DNA from 4 places in the Vibrio lentus genome. Region 4 is predicted to be linked to each of the others. Evidence: predicted binding sites of a transcription regulator. Region 4 holds the regulator's gene; each other region holds the start of a gene.
The links. The regulator MetJ, encoded in region 4, represses methionine synthesis genes. The targets are predictions, from matches to a motif close to TTAGACNTNTANANGTCTAA.
Positions count from the first base shown of each region.

Region 1: a site for MetJ is predicted at 1,629-1,648, ahead of metH (methionine synthase). Genes of this name have one in related genera too.
Region 2: a site for MetJ is predicted at 2,016-2,035, ahead of metA (homoserine O-acetyltransferase MetA). Genes of this name have one in related genera too.
Region 3: a site for MetJ is predicted at 2,987-3,006, ahead of metN (methionine ABC transporter ATP-binding protein MetN). Genes of this name have one in related genera too.

Region 1 covers NZ_JAUFQE010000002.1:3,356,800-3,361,231, reverse strand. Annotated here, with positions in the region: gene metH (methionine synthase) at 1-1,580, opposite strand, end outside; gene QWZ07_RS23895 (cation:proton antiporter) at 1,749-3,029, shown strand; gene QWZ07_RS23890 (sigma-70 family RNA polymerase sigma factor) at 4,073-4,432, shown strand, end outside.
Region 2 covers NZ_JAUFQE010000002.1:981,178-985,609, forward strand. Annotated here, with positions in the region: gene pilW (type IV pilus biogenesis/stability protein PilW) at 100-846, opposite strand; gene metA (homoserine O-acetyltransferase MetA) at 1,051-1,992, opposite strand; gene QWZ07_RS12840 (AAA family ATPase) at 2,265-2,633, shown strand; gene QWZ07_RS12845 (DUF3859 domain-containing protein) at 2,728-3,150, shown strand; gene QWZ07_RS12850 (hypothetical protein) at 3,415-3,669, shown strand; gene QWZ07_RS12855 (hypothetical protein) at 3,666-4,055, shown strand; gene QWZ07_RS12860 (M20/M25/M40 family metallo-hydrolase) at 4,174-4,432, opposite strand, start outside.
Region 3 covers NZ_JAUFQE010000002.1:2,291,552-2,295,983, reverse strand. Annotated here, with positions in the region: gene QWZ07_RS18620 (carbohydrate porin) at 1-215, shown strand, start outside; gene QWZ07_RS18615 (MetQ/NlpA family lipoprotein) at 307-1,116, opposite strand; gene QWZ07_RS18610 (methionine ABC transporter permease) at 1,183-1,866, opposite strand; gene metN (methionine ABC transporter ATP-binding protein MetN) at 1,856-2,890, opposite strand; gene gmhB (D-glycero-beta-D-manno-heptose 1,7-bisphosphate 7-phosphatase) at 3,131-3,682, shown strand; gene QWZ07_RS18595 (MliC family protein) at 3,760-4,101, shown strand; gene treR (trehalose operon repressor TreR) at 4,190-4,432, shown strand, end outside.
Region 4 covers NZ_JAUFQE010000002.1:2,784,106-2,788,537, reverse strand. Annotated here, with positions in the region: gene priA (primosomal protein N') at 1-66, opposite strand, end outside; gene rpmE (50S ribosomal protein L31) at 398-616, shown strand; gene QWZ07_RS21030 (malic enzyme-like NAD(P)-binding protein) at 952-2,241, shown strand; gene metJ (met regulon transcriptional regulator MetJ) at 2,420-2,740, opposite strand; gene QWZ07_RS21020 (O-succinylhomoserine (thiol)-lyase) at 2,949-4,130, shown strand; gene QWZ07_RS21015 (bifunctional aspartate kinase/homoserine dehydrogenase II) at 4,133-4,432, shown strand, end outside.

The sequences.
Region 1 (4,432 bases), 570 kb from region 4:
AAAATGTTCGGGTCAAAAATAATATCTTCAGGTGGGAAGCCCACTTCATCAACCAGAATATTGTAGGCATTAGTACAAATCTCAACCTTACGCTCTCGAGTATCAGCTTGGCCAACTTCATCGAACGCCATCACAATAACGGCTGCACCATATCGGCGAACCAGTTTAGCTTGTTCGACAAACTTCTCTTTCCCTTCCTTCAATGAGATAGAGTTGACGATGCCTTTACCCTGAATACATTTCAGACCCGCTTCAATAACTTCCCATTTTGAAGAGTCGACCATGACTGGCACTTTCGAGATCTCAGGCTCAGATGCACATAGATTAAGGAATTTAACCATACACGCCTCAGCGTCTAGCATCCCTTCATCCATGTTTATATCGATAATTTGAGCGCCGTTCTCAACTTGCTCTCGAGCCACACTCAAAGCTTCATCATATAGCTCTTCTTTGATAAGGCGCTTAAAGCGAGCAGAGCCCGTAACGTTAGTTCTCTCACCCACGTTAACAAATAGAGATTCCTTGGATATCGTCAATGGCTCTAAACCAGAGAGACGACAAGAGACGGGTAAATCTGGTAGTTGGCGCGGTGTTACACCCTCAACAGCTTCTGCCATTTGGCGTATATGTTCTGGCGTCGTACCACAACAACCACCAATTAAGTTCAAGAAGCCACTTTCAGCCCATTCCTTAACGTGTTCAGCCATATCTTCGGGAGAAAGGTCATACTCACCAAATGCATTAGGTAAACCCGCGTTAGGGTGAGCAGAAACATGACACTCGGAGATACGAGACATCTCACCGACATATTCGCGCAGTTCATCGGGACCTAATGCACAGTTCAAACCGAACGAGATTGGCTTTACATGACGAAGAGCGTTGTAGAATGCTTCCGTAGTTTGTCCGGAAAGCGTTCGACCAGATGCATCGGTGATAGTACCGGAGATCATAACTGGTAAAGTGATACCCATTTCTTCAAAGACAGACTCAACGGCAAAAGAGCATGCCTTCGCGTTGAGTGTATCGAAGATAGTCTCGATAAGAATCAGGTCTGACCCGCCTTTGATAAGAGCACGAGTCGACTCAGAATACGCCACTACAAGTTCATCAAAACTCACATTACGATAGCCCGGATCATTAACATCTGGGGAGAGAGAACAAGTTCGGTTAGTTGGACCTAAAACACCCGCTACGAAACGAGGTTTCTCTGGCGTCTTCACTGTCCATTCATCTGCCGCTTCTCGAGCCAGTTTAGCAGCAGCATAGTTAATTTCTTCGCTAAGACTTTCCATATCGTAGTCGGCCATAGCAATGGTTGTTGCATTAAAGGTATTGGTTTCAAGGATATCTGCACCTGCTTCCAAATACTCCGTGTGGATACCTTTGATAAGCTTAGGTTGTGTAAGTACCAAAAGGTCATTGTTACCTTTTAAGTCACTATGCCAATCAGCAAAGCGCTCACCACGATAGTCCTGCTCTTCCAATTTATAATCCTGAATCATGGTACCCATGCCACCATCAATCAGTAAAATTCGTTGCTTTAACAGAGCCTCAATCTTTTGCCTTACATTACTTCCCACGGTACAGCCTCATTCCTTTAATTATCTCTCCATCCTATCACACATTAAAAAGGAGTCTAGACGTCTAAAAAAGGAAATTGATTACTAAGCTATGACAAAAAGTGTTTGCTATTTAAGCATGAGACAACGAAAATTAATTTTCATACTTTGTTACATATTGGAATCCCAATGTCGGTCTATTACACCTTATGCTTCTTGTCCGCTGCAGCCATGCTTATTGCTTTCGTGAATACCAAAATTGGTAAAATGCAGACAACCATCGCCATTACAGCTGGCTCAATGATGCTATCTCTATTGATTATCATTGCGGGACAAAACAATTGGTTCCAGTTGGCAGACATCGCCTCAGAGACCGTTGCTAGTATCAACTTTGAAGATTTCCTCCTGAAAGGAATATTAGGTTTCTTACTCTTCGCGGGCGGCTTGGGGATTAAGCTACCAAACTTAAAAGATCAAAAGTGGGAAATAACTGTACTCGCATTAGGTGCAACACTGTTTTCAACCTTCTTTATTGGATTTGTGCTCTATGGGTTTTGTCAGTTCATCGGCATTCAATTTGATCTAATTTATTGTTTACTGTTTGGTTCTCTAATCTCTCCAACCGATCCAATTGCCGTGTTAGCAATAGTAAAAAAACTCGATGCTCCCAGACGAATCTCTACTCAAATCGAAGGTGAGTCATTATTTAATGATGGTTTTGGCTTAGTTATATTCGTAACACTCTTCACCATTGCATTCGGTACAGAGGCTCCGACGGTTGGTAGTGTGACAATGTTATTTGTCCAAGAGGCGATTGGCGGCATCGTCTATGGCTTTGTTCTAGGTTTAATATTCCATTACCTAATCAGCAACACCGATGACCACTCTATGGAGTTGCTATTAACCATCGGCATCCCAACTGCTGGTTATGCGTTTGCTGAAGTTCTACATGTATCAGGTCCATTGGCAATGGTGGTATCAGGTATCATGATCGGTAACTGGACTCGCTTTATCGGATTCTCAAAAGAGAGTGAAGATCACCTAGATCATTTCTGGGAACTCATAGACGAATTCTTAAATGGCGTTCTCTTCTTATTGATTGGTATGTCTATGCTGCTATTCAAATTCCACCAAGAAGACTGGATTTTAATGGCATTCGCAGTCCCTCTAGTACTAAGTGCACGCTACCTAAGTGTTTTCTTGTCTTATATTGGATTTAAACGTTTTAGAACTTACAACCCATGGTCGATTAAGATTCTAACTTGGGGTGGCTTGCGTGGTGGTCTAGCTCTAGCAATGGCACTTTCAATCCCTTCAGGCATTTGGGTTATTGAAGACAAGTCAATCGACGTTAAAGAGATAATCCTTGTTATGACATACGCAGTTGTTGTGTTCTCAATATTAGTTCAAGGTTCGACAATTACTCCTATGATAGAGAAAGCGAAACAAGCTGAGAAAGAATTGGATTAACACCGAAAAAATATAAACGAAGGTCGCTTAGTATAAGCGGCCTTTTTTGTGCCTGTACCTAATCGATAAAGGTCGTCCTTAACTTTAAAAGTTCCCCCCCTTATCTCTGACCATCACTTTAGTCATGATTGTTATCGGCAATCATGACTCTTTGTCGTACCTAGCCCTCCCAACAAACAACCACCAGTTCTAGTATGCTCAAGCGAAGAGAAACACAAAGCATTTACGGAAATAAATTAAGTAAAGAGACATCGCCATATTTAGCTGATTAGGTTTAATAGCCGTATTTCTACATGTCCTTCTGTTCAAGTTAAGTATTGAAAGCATAATAAAGTGTAGAAAGAGAACAACGATCGAAGAAGCATTCTGATTAGAGTCAAAGCTTTGCACACTAACGTCCTAGATCCGAAACTTCTCGATAGAACAACTGATGTAGTAGCAAAAAGAGGAGGTAAAATAACAGTGCTTGTGTAAACCTACTTCGTAGAAGAAAGCTTAGAAATATTTCGTACTAATATTTCAAGATAGAACTTAAGCAATTGACGAGTACGAGTTGATGTAAGACTGATAGAAAACAAAAAGACTCTAGTCTTTCTACCGGGGAGCGAAGTCTAGAGCCTTAAATATGGCATGAGTAAAGGTTTACGCGCTGTTTTGGTAAGTCGGGGAATCCACTGCCTGCCAATAGTGTAATTAGATTCAGAAAGCAAAAAGGCTCCAGCATTTCTGCTAGAGCCTTAAATATGGCAGGGGTGGAGAGATTCGAACTCCCAACACGCGGATTTGGAATTCTAAAAACCAATATAAAAATCATACCCTTACCAAAGAAGAAAAATAGAAATACAGGTATTTCCTGCTATTTCTGTATTCCTTGCTTCGACAAACTACCCCACTTTAAAATTAAATTTTTAAGAAGAATCAAAAAACAAGACTATGATGTTTGATGCATAACAGGAAAACGACTAACATTTCCGGTGTAATTCAAAGGAATAAGTCCAAGACACACTAAGTTGCTTGGGCACTAAACGATGAGGGATAGTTTTTTGATAACAGAAAATAGCTTAAATACTGATTGTTACTCTCTATATATCAAAGACATTGTGGAGGTCGAACGACTTACACCAGAGCAAGAGTATCATTATATGACGCTTGTTCATCAAGGAGACAAACTAGCTAGGGATGTCTTGATTGAGGCCAATTTGAGGCTAGTGGTTAAAATCGCCCAAAAATATACCAAGAAAAGGCTACATAACCATACTCTCTTGGATTTAATAGCAGAAGGGAATCTAGGATTAATCAAAGCTGTAGAAAAATTTGACCACAAGAAAGGTTTTCGTTTTAGTACCTATGCAGTTTGGTGGATTCGAGAAAGTATAGAATCCTCTCTAATGAATACAGAACGA
Region 2 (4,432 bases), 1.8 Mb from region 4:
GTTCAAAACCGACCTCTAAAATTAACAACGGGCTTGCTGATACTTTCAGCAAGCCCGTTTTTGATCTAATTATTTAATCATCTAAAACCCTAAGCTGGTTCAAGCAGAAAGCAGCTCGTCTAATTCCCTTTGATACTTCTGTTGTAATGCGCCGTTACCGGCTTTCTTTTCTAGTTCGATTAAGATCTGAAGTGAGGGGACTTGATAGCCATAACGTTGATGGAATTTAAACAGACGCAGACGAGCATCATTATAATCCTCAGTGCTGACCTCTATCTTAGAGAGCTGAAGAATTGATTTTACGCGGTTTGGATCGTGGTCAATCGCTCTCGTGAAGTAGTATCGTGCTTGGTCCACTTCGCCCGCCTTAAACGCACAAAAAGCCGCGTTTTCATAACTTGCAGACACTAAATAATAGTAGGGCTGATCGATAGCTTGGTTGAAGTATTTATCGGCTTGCTCGTATTCCCCCTGTTTACATAGAAAGGTGCCGTAGTTATTGAGTACGTTGCCATTTTTTGAATCCAAGCGCAGAGCTTTTTGATAAGTCACTCTTGCTTCACCAATTTCGCCGACTCGTTCAAAGTAGTGAGCCATAGACAGGCGTGCGCGATAGTAACTTGGTGCATGTTTAACGGCGAGTTCAAGATTCTCTCTAGCTCTTACCATGTTGCCTTGCCCCATATACCCCAAGCCTAACTCGATTCGAGATTCAGACATCGCAATAGGATCGCTTTCTATTTTAGGTGGTCCTTCAGTCACAGAAACGCAGCCAACCAAAGAGAATGAGGCGAGTAGCGCGAGATTTGATAGTAGGGGGTATGAAAACAACGATTTGGCAGGCATGTGCGGCTCCTTATGAACACAAACACATCATATGAAATCGCAGTCGTCGAAGTGGTAAATCTATTATGGAATGCGAGCCACACACCATAAAAAAACCGCGCTCAATTAGCTGTTTTATCAACAACCTACCGAGTGCGGCTTTATCAAAATTGATTACAACGAATTATTAATTACTACGAACTGTTGATTACAACGAGCTAACGTTTAATCGTCTTTAGTGAAGTTGTCTTCGCTGAAGTGATCCAGATCGTACGGCGTTTGCTGGTAAACACAGTAGTTTAGCCAGTTGGAGAACAGCAAGTGCCCATGGCTTCGCCAGCTTGCTACCGGCTTATTGTCTGGATTGTTGTTCGGGTAGTAATTGATAGGAATCACCGGCTCCATGCCTTCCCCTAAATCACGAACGTATTCACCGTGTAATGTATGGGCATCATATTCTGGGTGACCGGTTACAAACACGTTTCGCTTATCTTTGGTTGCGGCTAAGTAAACACCAGCAACGTCAGATGTGGCAAGAATATCCAGTTCAGTATGGTCGTTTAGGTATTCTTGTGAGAAATCGGCATAACGCGAGTGAGGCGCTAAAAACGTATCATCAAAACCACGTAGAAGAGGGTGGTATGGGTTATGTATCTCGTGACTGTAAACACCAGAAAGCTTCTCTTTACGTGTGCGTTTTGGCAAATCATACAACAGTTTTAAGCCTGCTTGAGCCGCCCAGCATACATACAGAGTCGAGGTAACGTGTTTATTGGCCCACTCCATGATGGTTTTGAGGTGATCCCAGTAGATAACATCTTCAAATTGAACCAAGCCAAGCGGTGCACCTGTGATGATCAATCCATCAAAGTTTCTCCCTTTGACCATTTCAAATTGGCGGTAGAAGTTATCAAGGTGTTCTGTCGGCGTGTTTTTGCTTGGTCGGTCATCAATGCGCAGCAGCTCAACATCCACTTGCAATGGACTGTTTGATAGTAGGCGTAAGAATTGAGTTTCAGTTTCAATCTTCTTCGGCATTAGGTTGAGGATCAAGACTCGAAGTGGACGAATTTCCTGTGTCGATGCTCTTGATAGCGGCATAACAAAGATGTTTTCTTCACGAAGAACATCAGATGCTGGCAGTTGGTCTGGAATGCGAATAGGCACAGCTTTCTCCCTAAGCTAGATATGTAGACGTCTATACTTCTAAATCTATAGTAGTTTGATACGCTTGTCGATATACAAAGTGGATAGTTGTAAATTATTTGTGTTTTCTATCAGAAGCAATACTTAGCTTGCAGGGGCACGCTGTGTTTTGTTCATACATTTGTGTAAGGGGAATTGATTGGTTCAAGTCTGTAAGATTGGTGGAGTTATCAGAGCACTTAGTTAGTATTTGAGATAAACTTGAGCTTTCGAATTAGCCTGTAAAGTGACAGATGAAGTTAATACTCATTCGAGGGTTGCCTGGCTCGGGTAAATCAACAAAAGCAAAGACCTATGATGCATTACATGTCGAAGCGGATATGTATTACGTGAATGAGCAAGGTGAGTACTGTTTTGATCCTAGGCAATTGCAGCAAGCGCATGAGTGGTGTCAGAACACGACAGAAGATGGCTTAAAGCAGGGGCTTGATGTGGTGGTATCGAATACCTTCATCAAACAGTGGGAAATGAAGGCTTATCGTCAACTTGCACTCAAATACAAAGCATATTTGGTTATCGAAGTCTGCCGAGAGCAATTTGGCAGCATTCACGATATCGAACCATCGGTGATTAAGCGCATGGCGAAAGATTGGCAAGAATAGCCCTGTGCTTTTTTGCAACTTAGTATCTGGCTAACGAATCAAACACAACGACCAATATTTAAACTCAAAGAACAACTCCAAGGTAAAAATTGAAATGGCAAAGCGCTCTGTTGTGGTCGACATGACCTCTTATGGTATTTACTCCACATGGGATTCAAAATCTAAAGACCTGCCAAAAATCCAAGAGTTCACCACCATTGTCGATGCTGAAATTGATGTCGAGTTTGGCTACATTCTGAATATCAAAAAGGCCAAGGGTGAAAAGATCCGTTACTGCATCTACCACCCAGATATCACCACAGACAAAGGTGAAGTCTTAGAACCGTTTGATGGTGAAGAGTACGTCGGCAACAACGATTGGGATTTTTACTTAGGTGACACTATCTGGGCTCCTGTCTCCAACAAACTCGGTAAATGGCGTATGACGGTCGAGCTAAAAGGAAACATCATAGCCGACAAGACGTTCGATTTAGTGGGTAAAGACGAAAACCAGTTCTGGAAGCGCAGGGGATTCTAATTAATCAGCGTGATAGTGCCTAAAAAGTAACGTCATTGGCTTCTGTGATCTAAAGTTTAACTCGACATAATTCAACTACTTATCTCTCAAAAACATAAACCTAATATCAATGTGCAAGGATTAACTTTACGGTGCGGAAAGTGTTAACGATACTCGTCAACTTCTAGCGCATAGTTAGTAAAACGTTGTCATTGGGGTTATTTGAACCCTAACTGGATTCATAGGTTTAGCTTAGAGTTTTCAAAGCTTTAAGTAGGAAGAAAAATGCCAAAGTACAAATTTGAATTAATCTTGGATGTTGATGAGAGTCGAGTTGCGCATAATGACTCTAAAGAAACTCATAAAAATGTTGATGTAGCAGGATACGTGTTCATGAGTAAGAAAGAAACTGAACTTGCTAGGTCGGTTGTTATTGATAATATTTGGCAATCAATGGCGAAAGAAGACCTTGATTATCTGTTGAGACTGAGCATGTCATCGCGACGAATCGAACTCGGACTGAGGGAGATTCAGGAATGACAACTAAGTTAATACCCACGGTTTTACTTTCGGTGTTTGTATTGTCGGGATGCAGTACTGGAATAAATCATGTTGGCGAGCCTCAGCAGTTTAATCCAGACGGTGTAATGGTTGATGAGTATAGTCTCAACGATTATGGCTATGGTGTTCACATAGTGGCTGAATTTTCGGAATACCAAGGAATGAGAAGTTCAGAAAGCGGTTTTAGAGGGTGCACCAATATTTTGAACAACGTTGCGATGAAGCACGCAACAAGCAAGGGTGAACGAGTTACTCGTATAAGCTGGAGAGAAATGAAAGACTACGGCTATATCGATCATGGACGAGACATCATTACTGCTGTTATGAATGTTAATTGTGAGTACTATTTTGATTACATCAAATAGCGGCTATTAATCGAGAACAATAGACAATAGACAACAAAAAAGCCGAGTCACACGTTATGTGGGGACTCGGCTTTTTGATATGAGCTAAATGGTATTCCTACCTAGCTTAGAAGCAAGGCTATTGAGTCACGTAAGCGACAACAAACTCAGTGATTGCGACCATGTCTTTCACTGCAATGTACTCTTCAGTGGTGTGAACTTTCGCCATACCCGTAGATAGGTTAACCGTTGTTAGACCTTTCGCGTTGAAGTTGTTTGCATCGCTACCGCCGCCAGTGCGTTTGGTGTTCGCCGTTACGCCAAGCTTTTCGAATGCTGATTTGATAGAAAGAATATGCGGATGATCGTCTGCAATCACGAATGCATCGTAAGCGCGA
Region 3 (4,432 bases), 490 kb from region 4:
AAATTGGTGGCTTTGTTGAAACCATTAATAATCAAGATGGGGCGGGTGGCAAATTCACAATCGCTCAAGCTTGGGTTCCACAAGTAGGTTTCTGGTCTCGTCCTGAATTCCGTATCTTTGCGACTTACCTAAACGATGCTGAAAATGACAATGCCTTCGGTGAAGGTAAAAACAGTGAAATGAGCGTTGGTATGCAAGTGGAAGCTTGGTGGTAAGTCGAACTTTCTTGTAAATCCTAACCAATAAAAAGGGGCTGACGTTATGTCAGCCCCTTCGGGTATCTATAGATTGCTGTCGTTTAGTTGATTACCAACCTTTAACTACGCCACCTTGGAAGATATCAGAAGCAGCGTTGTACACTTCTTCAGTTTGGTAAGCTTTAACGAAGTTCTGTACGTTTTCAGCGTTTAGGTTATCTTCACGAGAAACGATTAGGTTTACGTATGGAGAATCTTTGTCTTCAACGAAGATACCGTCTTTTTGCGGAGTCAGGTTGATAGAGCTCGCGTAAGTTGTGTTGATGATAGACAGTGCTACATCATCAAGAGAGCGTGGCAGTTGTGCTGCGTCTAGTTCAACAATTGTTAGGTTCTTAGGGTTCTTAACGATGTCACGAACTGTTGCTAGAAGACCTGCACCTTCACGAAGCTCAAGAAGACCTTGTTGCTCAAGAAGAAGTAGAGAACGACCTAGGTTTGTTGGATCGTTTGGTACCGCAATACGAGCACCATCTTGGATTTCGTCTACAGATTTCACTTCTTTAGAGTAACCCGCAATTGGGTAAACAAACGTGTTACCAGCAATAGTTAGCTTGTAGCCACGGTCAGCTACTTGCTGATCTAGGTACGGTGCGTGTTGGAATGCGTTGATGTCGATAGAACCGTCATCCAGTGCCGCGTTTGGTGTTACGTAATCTGTGAAAGTCACTAGTTCAACATCTAGGCCGTACTGCTCTTTTGCTACTTTAGCTGCAACTTCAGCAACCTGTGCTTCAGCACCTGCCATTACGCCAACTTTTACTTTAGAAGTGTCGACTTCTTTGTCACCACAACCTGCTAGTACTAGCGCTGATGCCGCTGCCGCGATAGTAAGTAAACCTTTAAGGTTAAATTTCATAATAATCTCCTTTTAATAAATCTATTTAATTTGGTTCAGACGACTTTGAGTTTGGTTTGTAAGTCGTTATCTGTGATCAACACGGCGAACTAATGAATCACCGATTGATTGAATAATTTGTACCAGCACAATCAACATCACTACCGTCACAGCCATGATAGTCACATCATAACGGTGGAATCCGTAACGAATCGCGACATCACCTAAGCCGCCACCACCAACAGTTCCTGCCATTGCTGAGTAGCTCACCAGCGTCACTAATGTAATCGTTACTGAGTTGATGATAGTCGGTAGTGCTTCAGGAAGCAGAACCTTATTGATGATTTGTGTTGGTGTTGCGCCCATTGATTGAGCCGCTTCCACTAGACCTGTTGGTACTTCAAGTAGCGCACTTTCAATAAGTCGAGCTACGAATGGGATAGCGCCAATCGTCAGCGGAACAATCGCGGCGGTTGTACCTATGAAGGTACCAATCAGCATCTTAGTTAGTGGGATAATAGCAACCATCAATACTAAGAAAGGCACTGAACGGCCCACGTTCACAACCGCACCGAGAATTTTGTTTAGCTTGGTGTTCTCTAACAGACCACCTTTTTTAGTCGTATGTAGAATCACGCCTAATGGGATACCGACAGCGAAGCCAACAATGCCCGCGACAGCAACCATGTAAAGGGTTTCGCCTGTTGCGCCTAATAGAAGGTTACCGTTAAGGCTGATCCAGTCAGCAATCTCGTTGAAACTAAAGGACATAGCCAAGTACCTCTACTTTTACATTGTTGTCGCGTAGGAATTGAATAGCAGCATTATCATCGGCTTCATTACCGAACAGTTCAGCAACCATCATGCCGAACTTAACGCCGCCTGCGTAATCCAGGTCTGAGCTTAAGATGCTGACATCGATGTTGAACTTACGTGCGATTTGCGTCATCAGCGGAGCATCGACCGTTGCGCCAGTAAACTCAAGGCGTACCAGCGGGTAGCTGCTGTTTACGCGAGTCTCTTGCAAGCGTGCTTGGTAATCCTCAGGAATCGTTAGATCCAAGGTTGAGCGAATAAATTGATGTGCCAGTTCTGTCTTAGGGTGTGCAAAGATGTCACCGACAGTCCCTTTCTCTACCAATTCACCACCGCCAATGATCGCCACTTCGTGACAAATGCTTTTCACTACATCCATTTCATGAGTAATAAGCAGGATAGTGATGTTCAGCTTGCGGTTGATTTCACGTAGTAGCTCAAGAATAGATTGAGTAGTCGCAGGATCGAGTGCACTGGTCGCTTCATCACATAACAATACTTTCGGGTCAGAGGCCAGTGCGCGAGCAATCGCAACACGCTGCTTTTGACCGCCACTCAAGTTGGCTGGGTAGGTGTCACGCTTGTCTGATAGACCAACAAGTTCAAGTAGCTCACTCACTTTTGCTTCAATCGCTGCTTTATCTTTACCAGCAAGCTCTAAAGGCAGTGCTACATTGTTAAATACGGTACGAGAAGACAGCAGGTTGAAGTGCTGGAAGATCATGCCGATGTTACGACGCGCTTCGCTGAGTTCTGATTTGCTGAGTGTTGTTAGGTCAATACCGTCAACAATCACTTCACCAGACGTTGGAGCTTCCAACATGTTTACACAGCGGATTAGGGTACTTTTGCCTGCACCTGAAGAGCCGATGACTCCAAAGATTTGACCTTGAGGAATGTGGAGGTTGATATCAATTAAGGCATTGATTTCTTTAGTGCCTTGATAAAAAACCTTGTTGACTTGATTCACTTTAATCATAGGGAAACTCGTGCAGGTAAAACAGAATAATATATCGATAGCTCGTTCGATTTACAGATGATGCTATGGTGTTCTATGATCTAAGTCAATAGATATTTTTACGTCTAGACGGCTAAACGTCGATCGTGTTGCTAGGGTAGAAACAAATCGTTAACGAACGCAAAACTAAATAGATAGTGATGAAGCAAATAAAGCGTGTAATAATTAATGATTAATAGAGAGTTGATAGAGAACTGAATTTTGTCTAAACCGGCTGTTTTTTTAGATCGTGATGGTGTGATTAATGTTGATCACGGCTACGTACATGATGAGCATGACTTTGAATACATCGATGGTGTGTTTGAAGCGGCGAAAGCGTTTAAAGATATGGGCTATTTATTGGTACTTGTGACCAACCAATCTGGTATTGCTCGTGGCAAGTTTAGCGAAGATCGTTTTCTTTCTTTGACGCAGTGGATGGATTGGAACTTTGTCGATAATGGCGTTGAGTTAGATGGTATCTATTACTGTCCTCATCACCCTGAACACGCCATTGGCGACTACAAGCAAGATTGTGAATGTCGCAAGCCGAAACCAGGCATGTTCATTTCTGCTCGTGACTTTCTGAAAATTGATATGGCGAACTCTGTCATGATCGGCGATAAAGCTGAAGACATGATGGCAGCAGAAGCCGCTGGTGTTGGTACCCGAGTGTTGGTGAGAACCGGTAAACCCGTAACTGAAAAGGGTGAGGCACTTGCTAGTGTCGTCCTGGACAGCATTAAAGATGTACCCGCACATTTGAAAGGCTAAACACAGACCTATCGCTCAGTATGCAAATGAGTGTTGTCCACCATATTTGCCCACTATATAAAGATGAGGAACGAAGTATGAAAGCTATGTTAGTAGCATCTCTATGTTCAGTTGCATTAGTCGGGTGCTCTAAATCAGCAGCTCCTGAGACTGAGAGCGCAGCATCGGATAATCAATTCGTGACTTATCAATGTGAGTCTGACGTTTCGTTTGAAGTGGCTTACCTTGATAATGAAAAAGCGGTATTACGTCTCCCTGAGAATGAATACCGTCTGACTCAAGTTCCAGCAGGTTCAGGAACGAAATACATCTTAGATGATGGAACCTCTGAACTGATTAACAGTGTCACTTTACGTACTAAAGGTGACAACGCACGTCTAGAACTTGGTCGTGTCGTCTATCGAAATTGCCAAAAGTAAGTCATAGTAGTTGCTAGGATTTACAAACAGTTAAGTGAGGGATTACGCCCTCACTTTTTCTTCTTTTCCCTTTAACGTTAGACTTTTTATGAGCAAAAAACTCACTATTCTCGATATTGCTAAGCTGTCCGGTGTTGGTAAGTCAACCGTATCTCGCGTTCTGACCAATGATCCAAAAGTAAAACCTGAAACCCGTGAAAGGGTGGAAAGAGTAATTCAAGAATCTGGGTACACGCCTTCAAAGTCTGCGCAGTCGATGCGTGGTGGCAGCCAAAAAGTCATCGGTGTCATCATCTCTCGTCTGGATTCTCCTTCTGAAAACAAAGCAGTT
Region 4 (4,432 bases):
AATCTTGTAATCGAACTGCTTGTCGAGTGGAACAGGCAGTGCCACACGGGCAATCATTGGACGCATAAAGGGACGGCTTTATCTGAGTTGACGAGAGCGAACAGTCTAATGGATAAGGGCGTTAAATTCGAGGAGCAGTTTAGATGACAGAGCTTACTTGAGGCTTGAATGCTACTGGAGCCAGAAAATAACGCTTAATAGAGGGTTTAAGGACTGTGTTGGTGAAAAATGTATCAAATCAGTTGATCCTACCTCACAGATTCATTACTATACTGCGCCTTAAAGGTATGGCTTTATCGCTTTTTAGTGATGCTGCGGTGTCTTTATTTTATTTTTTAACAACGTGTGGTGTCCGGCTTAGAATCGGATGGCGACACGGCCTAATTGAGGTTATCCCATGAAAGCTGGAATCCACCCAGAATACAAAGCAGTAACAGCAACTTGTTCTTGCGGCAACACATTCGAATTCAACTCTACTCTAGGTAAAGATGGTATTCACCTAGACGTATGTGACAAATGTCACCCATTCTACACTGGTAAGCAACGTATCGTAGATACAGGCGGCCGTGTAGATCGCTTTAACAAGCGTTTCGGTGCTCTTTCTAGCAAGAAGTAATTCTCGCTATTTAGACATGAAAAAGGACACTTCGGTGTCCTTTTTTGTTGCCTGAAATTTGAGAAACCCCTGACTTTAATAACACTCTTCGCTTATCTCGACGATAGGCTGTCGATTTGAGTTTAGCTCCAACACTTTCCCCCTGAATTACTCCTCCCTAGAAATCCGCTCGAAAGTTCAACAAGCGATAGTAATTTCAACTGCTCACTGGTCTTATTAGTAGTGAAATCTCGTTTTTTAATGAGACAGAGGCTTTAACCACCTAGGAACTTTGAAGTACATCTATTAACATGAACAAGATCCCCCAAATAATAATATCCTAGGAACCTACACCTATGTCTGAAGACAGCCGCCAAGATCAATCCTCTCAAGAATTATCGCCTCAAGAACGATTCCGTCAGCAAGCTCTTGATTATCATGAGTTCCCAATTCCAGGCAAAATTGCCGTAGCACTGACGAAGCCTGCAAACTCTGCAGAAGATCTAGCACTTGCATACAGCCCAGGCGTGGCTGAGCCTGTTCGCGAGATCGCACAGAACGTTGATAACGTCTATAAATACACAGGTAAGGGCAACATGGTTGCTGTTATCTCTAACGGTACTGCGATTCTTGGCCTAGGTAACCTTGGTCCTATTGCTTCTAAACCTGTAATGGAAGGTAAAGCGCTACTGTTTAAGCGTTTTGCTGGTTTAGATTCTATCGATATTGAAGTAAAACACCGCACAATCGATGAGTTCGTTGATACGGTTGCGAATATCGCAGATACATTCGGTGGTATTAACCTAGAAGACATCAAAGCACCAGATTGTTTTGAGATTGAACGTCGCCTGATCGAGCGTTGTGATGTACCTGTATTCCACGATGACCAACACGGTACTGCGATTGTAACGGCAGCGGGTATGCTGAACGCGATCGAACTTCAGGGTAAGAAACTTGAAGAGTGTAAGATCGTTTGTTTAGGTGCTGGCGCAGCGGCTGTAGCATGTATGGAGCTACTGATTAAGTGTGGCGCTCAGCGCGAGAAGATCTACATGCTTGACCGTAAAGGTGTGATCCACACTCGTCGTGATGACCTAAACGAATACAAAGCGTTGTTCGCAAACAACACTGATAAGCGCACACTTGAAGATGTTATCGAAGGCGCTGATCTGTTCTTGGGTGTATCGGGTCCTAACCTATTACCAGCTGAAGCACTAACGCTGATGGCTGATAAGCCAGTCGTGTTTGCATGTTCAAACCCAGATCCAGAGATCAAGCCTGAGCTTGCTCACGAGGTTCGTTCTGACCTAATTATGGGTACAGGCCGTAGTGATTACCCTAACCAAGTAAACAACGTACTTTGTTTCCCATTCATTTTCCGTGGTGCACTCGATGTGCGTGCAAGCGAAATCAATGATGAGATGAAGCTAGCTGCAGTTAAGGCGATTCGTGAGTTAGCAAAAGAAGAAGTTCCAGCTGAAGTTCTAGCCGCTGCGGGTGAGACTGCATTGGAGTTTGGTACAGGTTACATCATTCCTAAGCCAATGGACCCACGTCTACTTCCTCGCGTTGCAAAAGCTGTTGCGGAAGCGGCGGTTGAGTCTGGCGTTGCTCGTATTGAGATGCCTGCTAACTATATGGCTTAATAGCTTATTATAGCGGTCGCTCTATTGAGCGAAAAAGAATAATAAAAAACCGACCCATTAGGAGTCGGTTTTTTTATGTCTATCATTCACTGCGCAGTCATAGAGGGCATAGTGGTTGATGTGACAAATAGGGTTCAGTTATCGCGAATCAATATTGAAGGCAGTGACTGAGTTGTTTTTATTCTTCGTCAAACGCTTCGAACTCGATACCCATCTCTGTCATCAGTTTTTTCACTTCAGTAGGGATATCGTCTGGACGGTCTTTACGAAGGTCTTCATCCGTTGGTAGTGGTTGGCCTGTGTACGCATGTAGAAAGGCTTCGCACAGTAGCTCACTGTTTGTTGCATGGCGTAGGTTATTAATCTGGCGGCGAGTACGCTCGTCAGTAAGAACCTTTAACACTTTTAGAGGGATAGAAACTGTAATTTTCTTTACTTGTTCGCTTTTCTTTCCATGCTCAGCATATGGGCTTATGTATTCACCATTCCAGTCGGCCATTGCGTACCTTCATCACTTTAGTTGTTAGAATAAATTAATAGTGGTGATTTTAGCGGGATTTACTGCCATAAGCAAAGACATATGGACGTCTAGAAGTGTTGACGTCTCACGTTTATGAAAGTAAAGTGAATAACATATATCTAACACAGCCGCAAAATGCCGACAAGCAGCTGTGATTCTCAGACGCAAAACTTGTAAGGAAGCACCTATGAGCAGCCGGAAGCCAGCAACCATCGCAGTACGTACTGGCATCGAGTCAGACACGCAACACCATGCCGTTGTCCCACCTATTTATCTTTCGACTAACTATGGGTTTCCCGCTTTTGGTGAAGTGCCAAAGTATGATTATACCCGCTCTGGTAACCCAAACCGTGGTTTATTAGAAACGGCACTGTTTGAACTTGAGTCTGGTAAAGGCGCGGTTGTCACTAACTGTGGTACTTCGGCACTTAACTTATGGGTTTCTGCTTTCTTAGGTGGCGATGATCTTATTATCGCACCGCACGACTGCTACGGCGGCACTTACCGTCTGTTTAATACACGCTCACTTAAAGGTGACTTCAAAGTTCTGTTTGTTGATCAATCGGATCAAGCCGCGCTGGATGCAGCGATCGCGCTTAAGCCAAAGTTGATCTTAATTGAAACACCATCGAATCCATTGGTTCGTGTGGTTGATATTGCAGAAACTTGCCGCAAAGCGAAAGAAGTGGGTGCTCTGGTTGCTGTCGACAACACGTTTTTGACGCCTGTGTTCCAAAAGCCTTTAGAGCTGGGTGCTGATTTTGTTATCCACTCAACCACCAAGTACATCAATGGACACTCAGATGTTATTGGTGGCGTTGTGGTCACGAAAACTGAAGAACACGCTGAAGAGTTAGCATGGTGGGGCAACTGTATTGGTGCAACCGGCACACCATTTGATAGCTATATGACTCTACGTGGTATTCGTACGCTAGGTGCGCGTATGCGTGTTCACGAAGAAAGCTCACGTGAAATTCTGACGGCTCTGCAACAACAAGATCTGGTGGGTACAATTTACCACCCAAGCCTTCCTGAACATCCGGGTCACGAGATCGCGAAGAAACAGCAGTTGGGCTTTGGTTCCATGCTGAGCTTTGAGTTTGCGGGCTCTTTTGAAGCACTTAAATATTTTGTCGATAAGTTAGAGCTATTTTCTTTGGCTGAATCACTGGGTGGTGTTGAAAGCTTGATTTGTCACCCTGCGTCGATGACTCACCGTGCGATGGGCGAAGAAGCTCTAGCAGAAGCGGGTGTTTCTCAACAACTACTGCGCCTTTCTGTTGGTCTTGAAGATGCAGAAGACCTCATCGACGATCTCAAGCAAGCTTTCGAAAGAACGCAACGCTTTATCGCTGAAGGGGAGGGTTAATAATGGCAACCTTTCGCCAGCTACATAAATTTGGTGGCAGCAGTTTAGCGAATCCTGAATGTTACCAACGCGTGGTCAACATTCTTAGAGAATACTCATCAGCAACGGATTTAGTCGTTGTATCAGCAGCGGGTAAAACAACCAACCGTTTGATTGAGTTTGTTGAAGCGCTCGACAAAGATGGCCGCATTGCTCATGAATGCCTACAAACCCTTCGTCAGTTCCAGCTTGAACTGATTGAAGCACTGCTTGAAGGCGAAGCCGCTTCTCAACTAACGGCAACCATCCAACAAGAATTTACC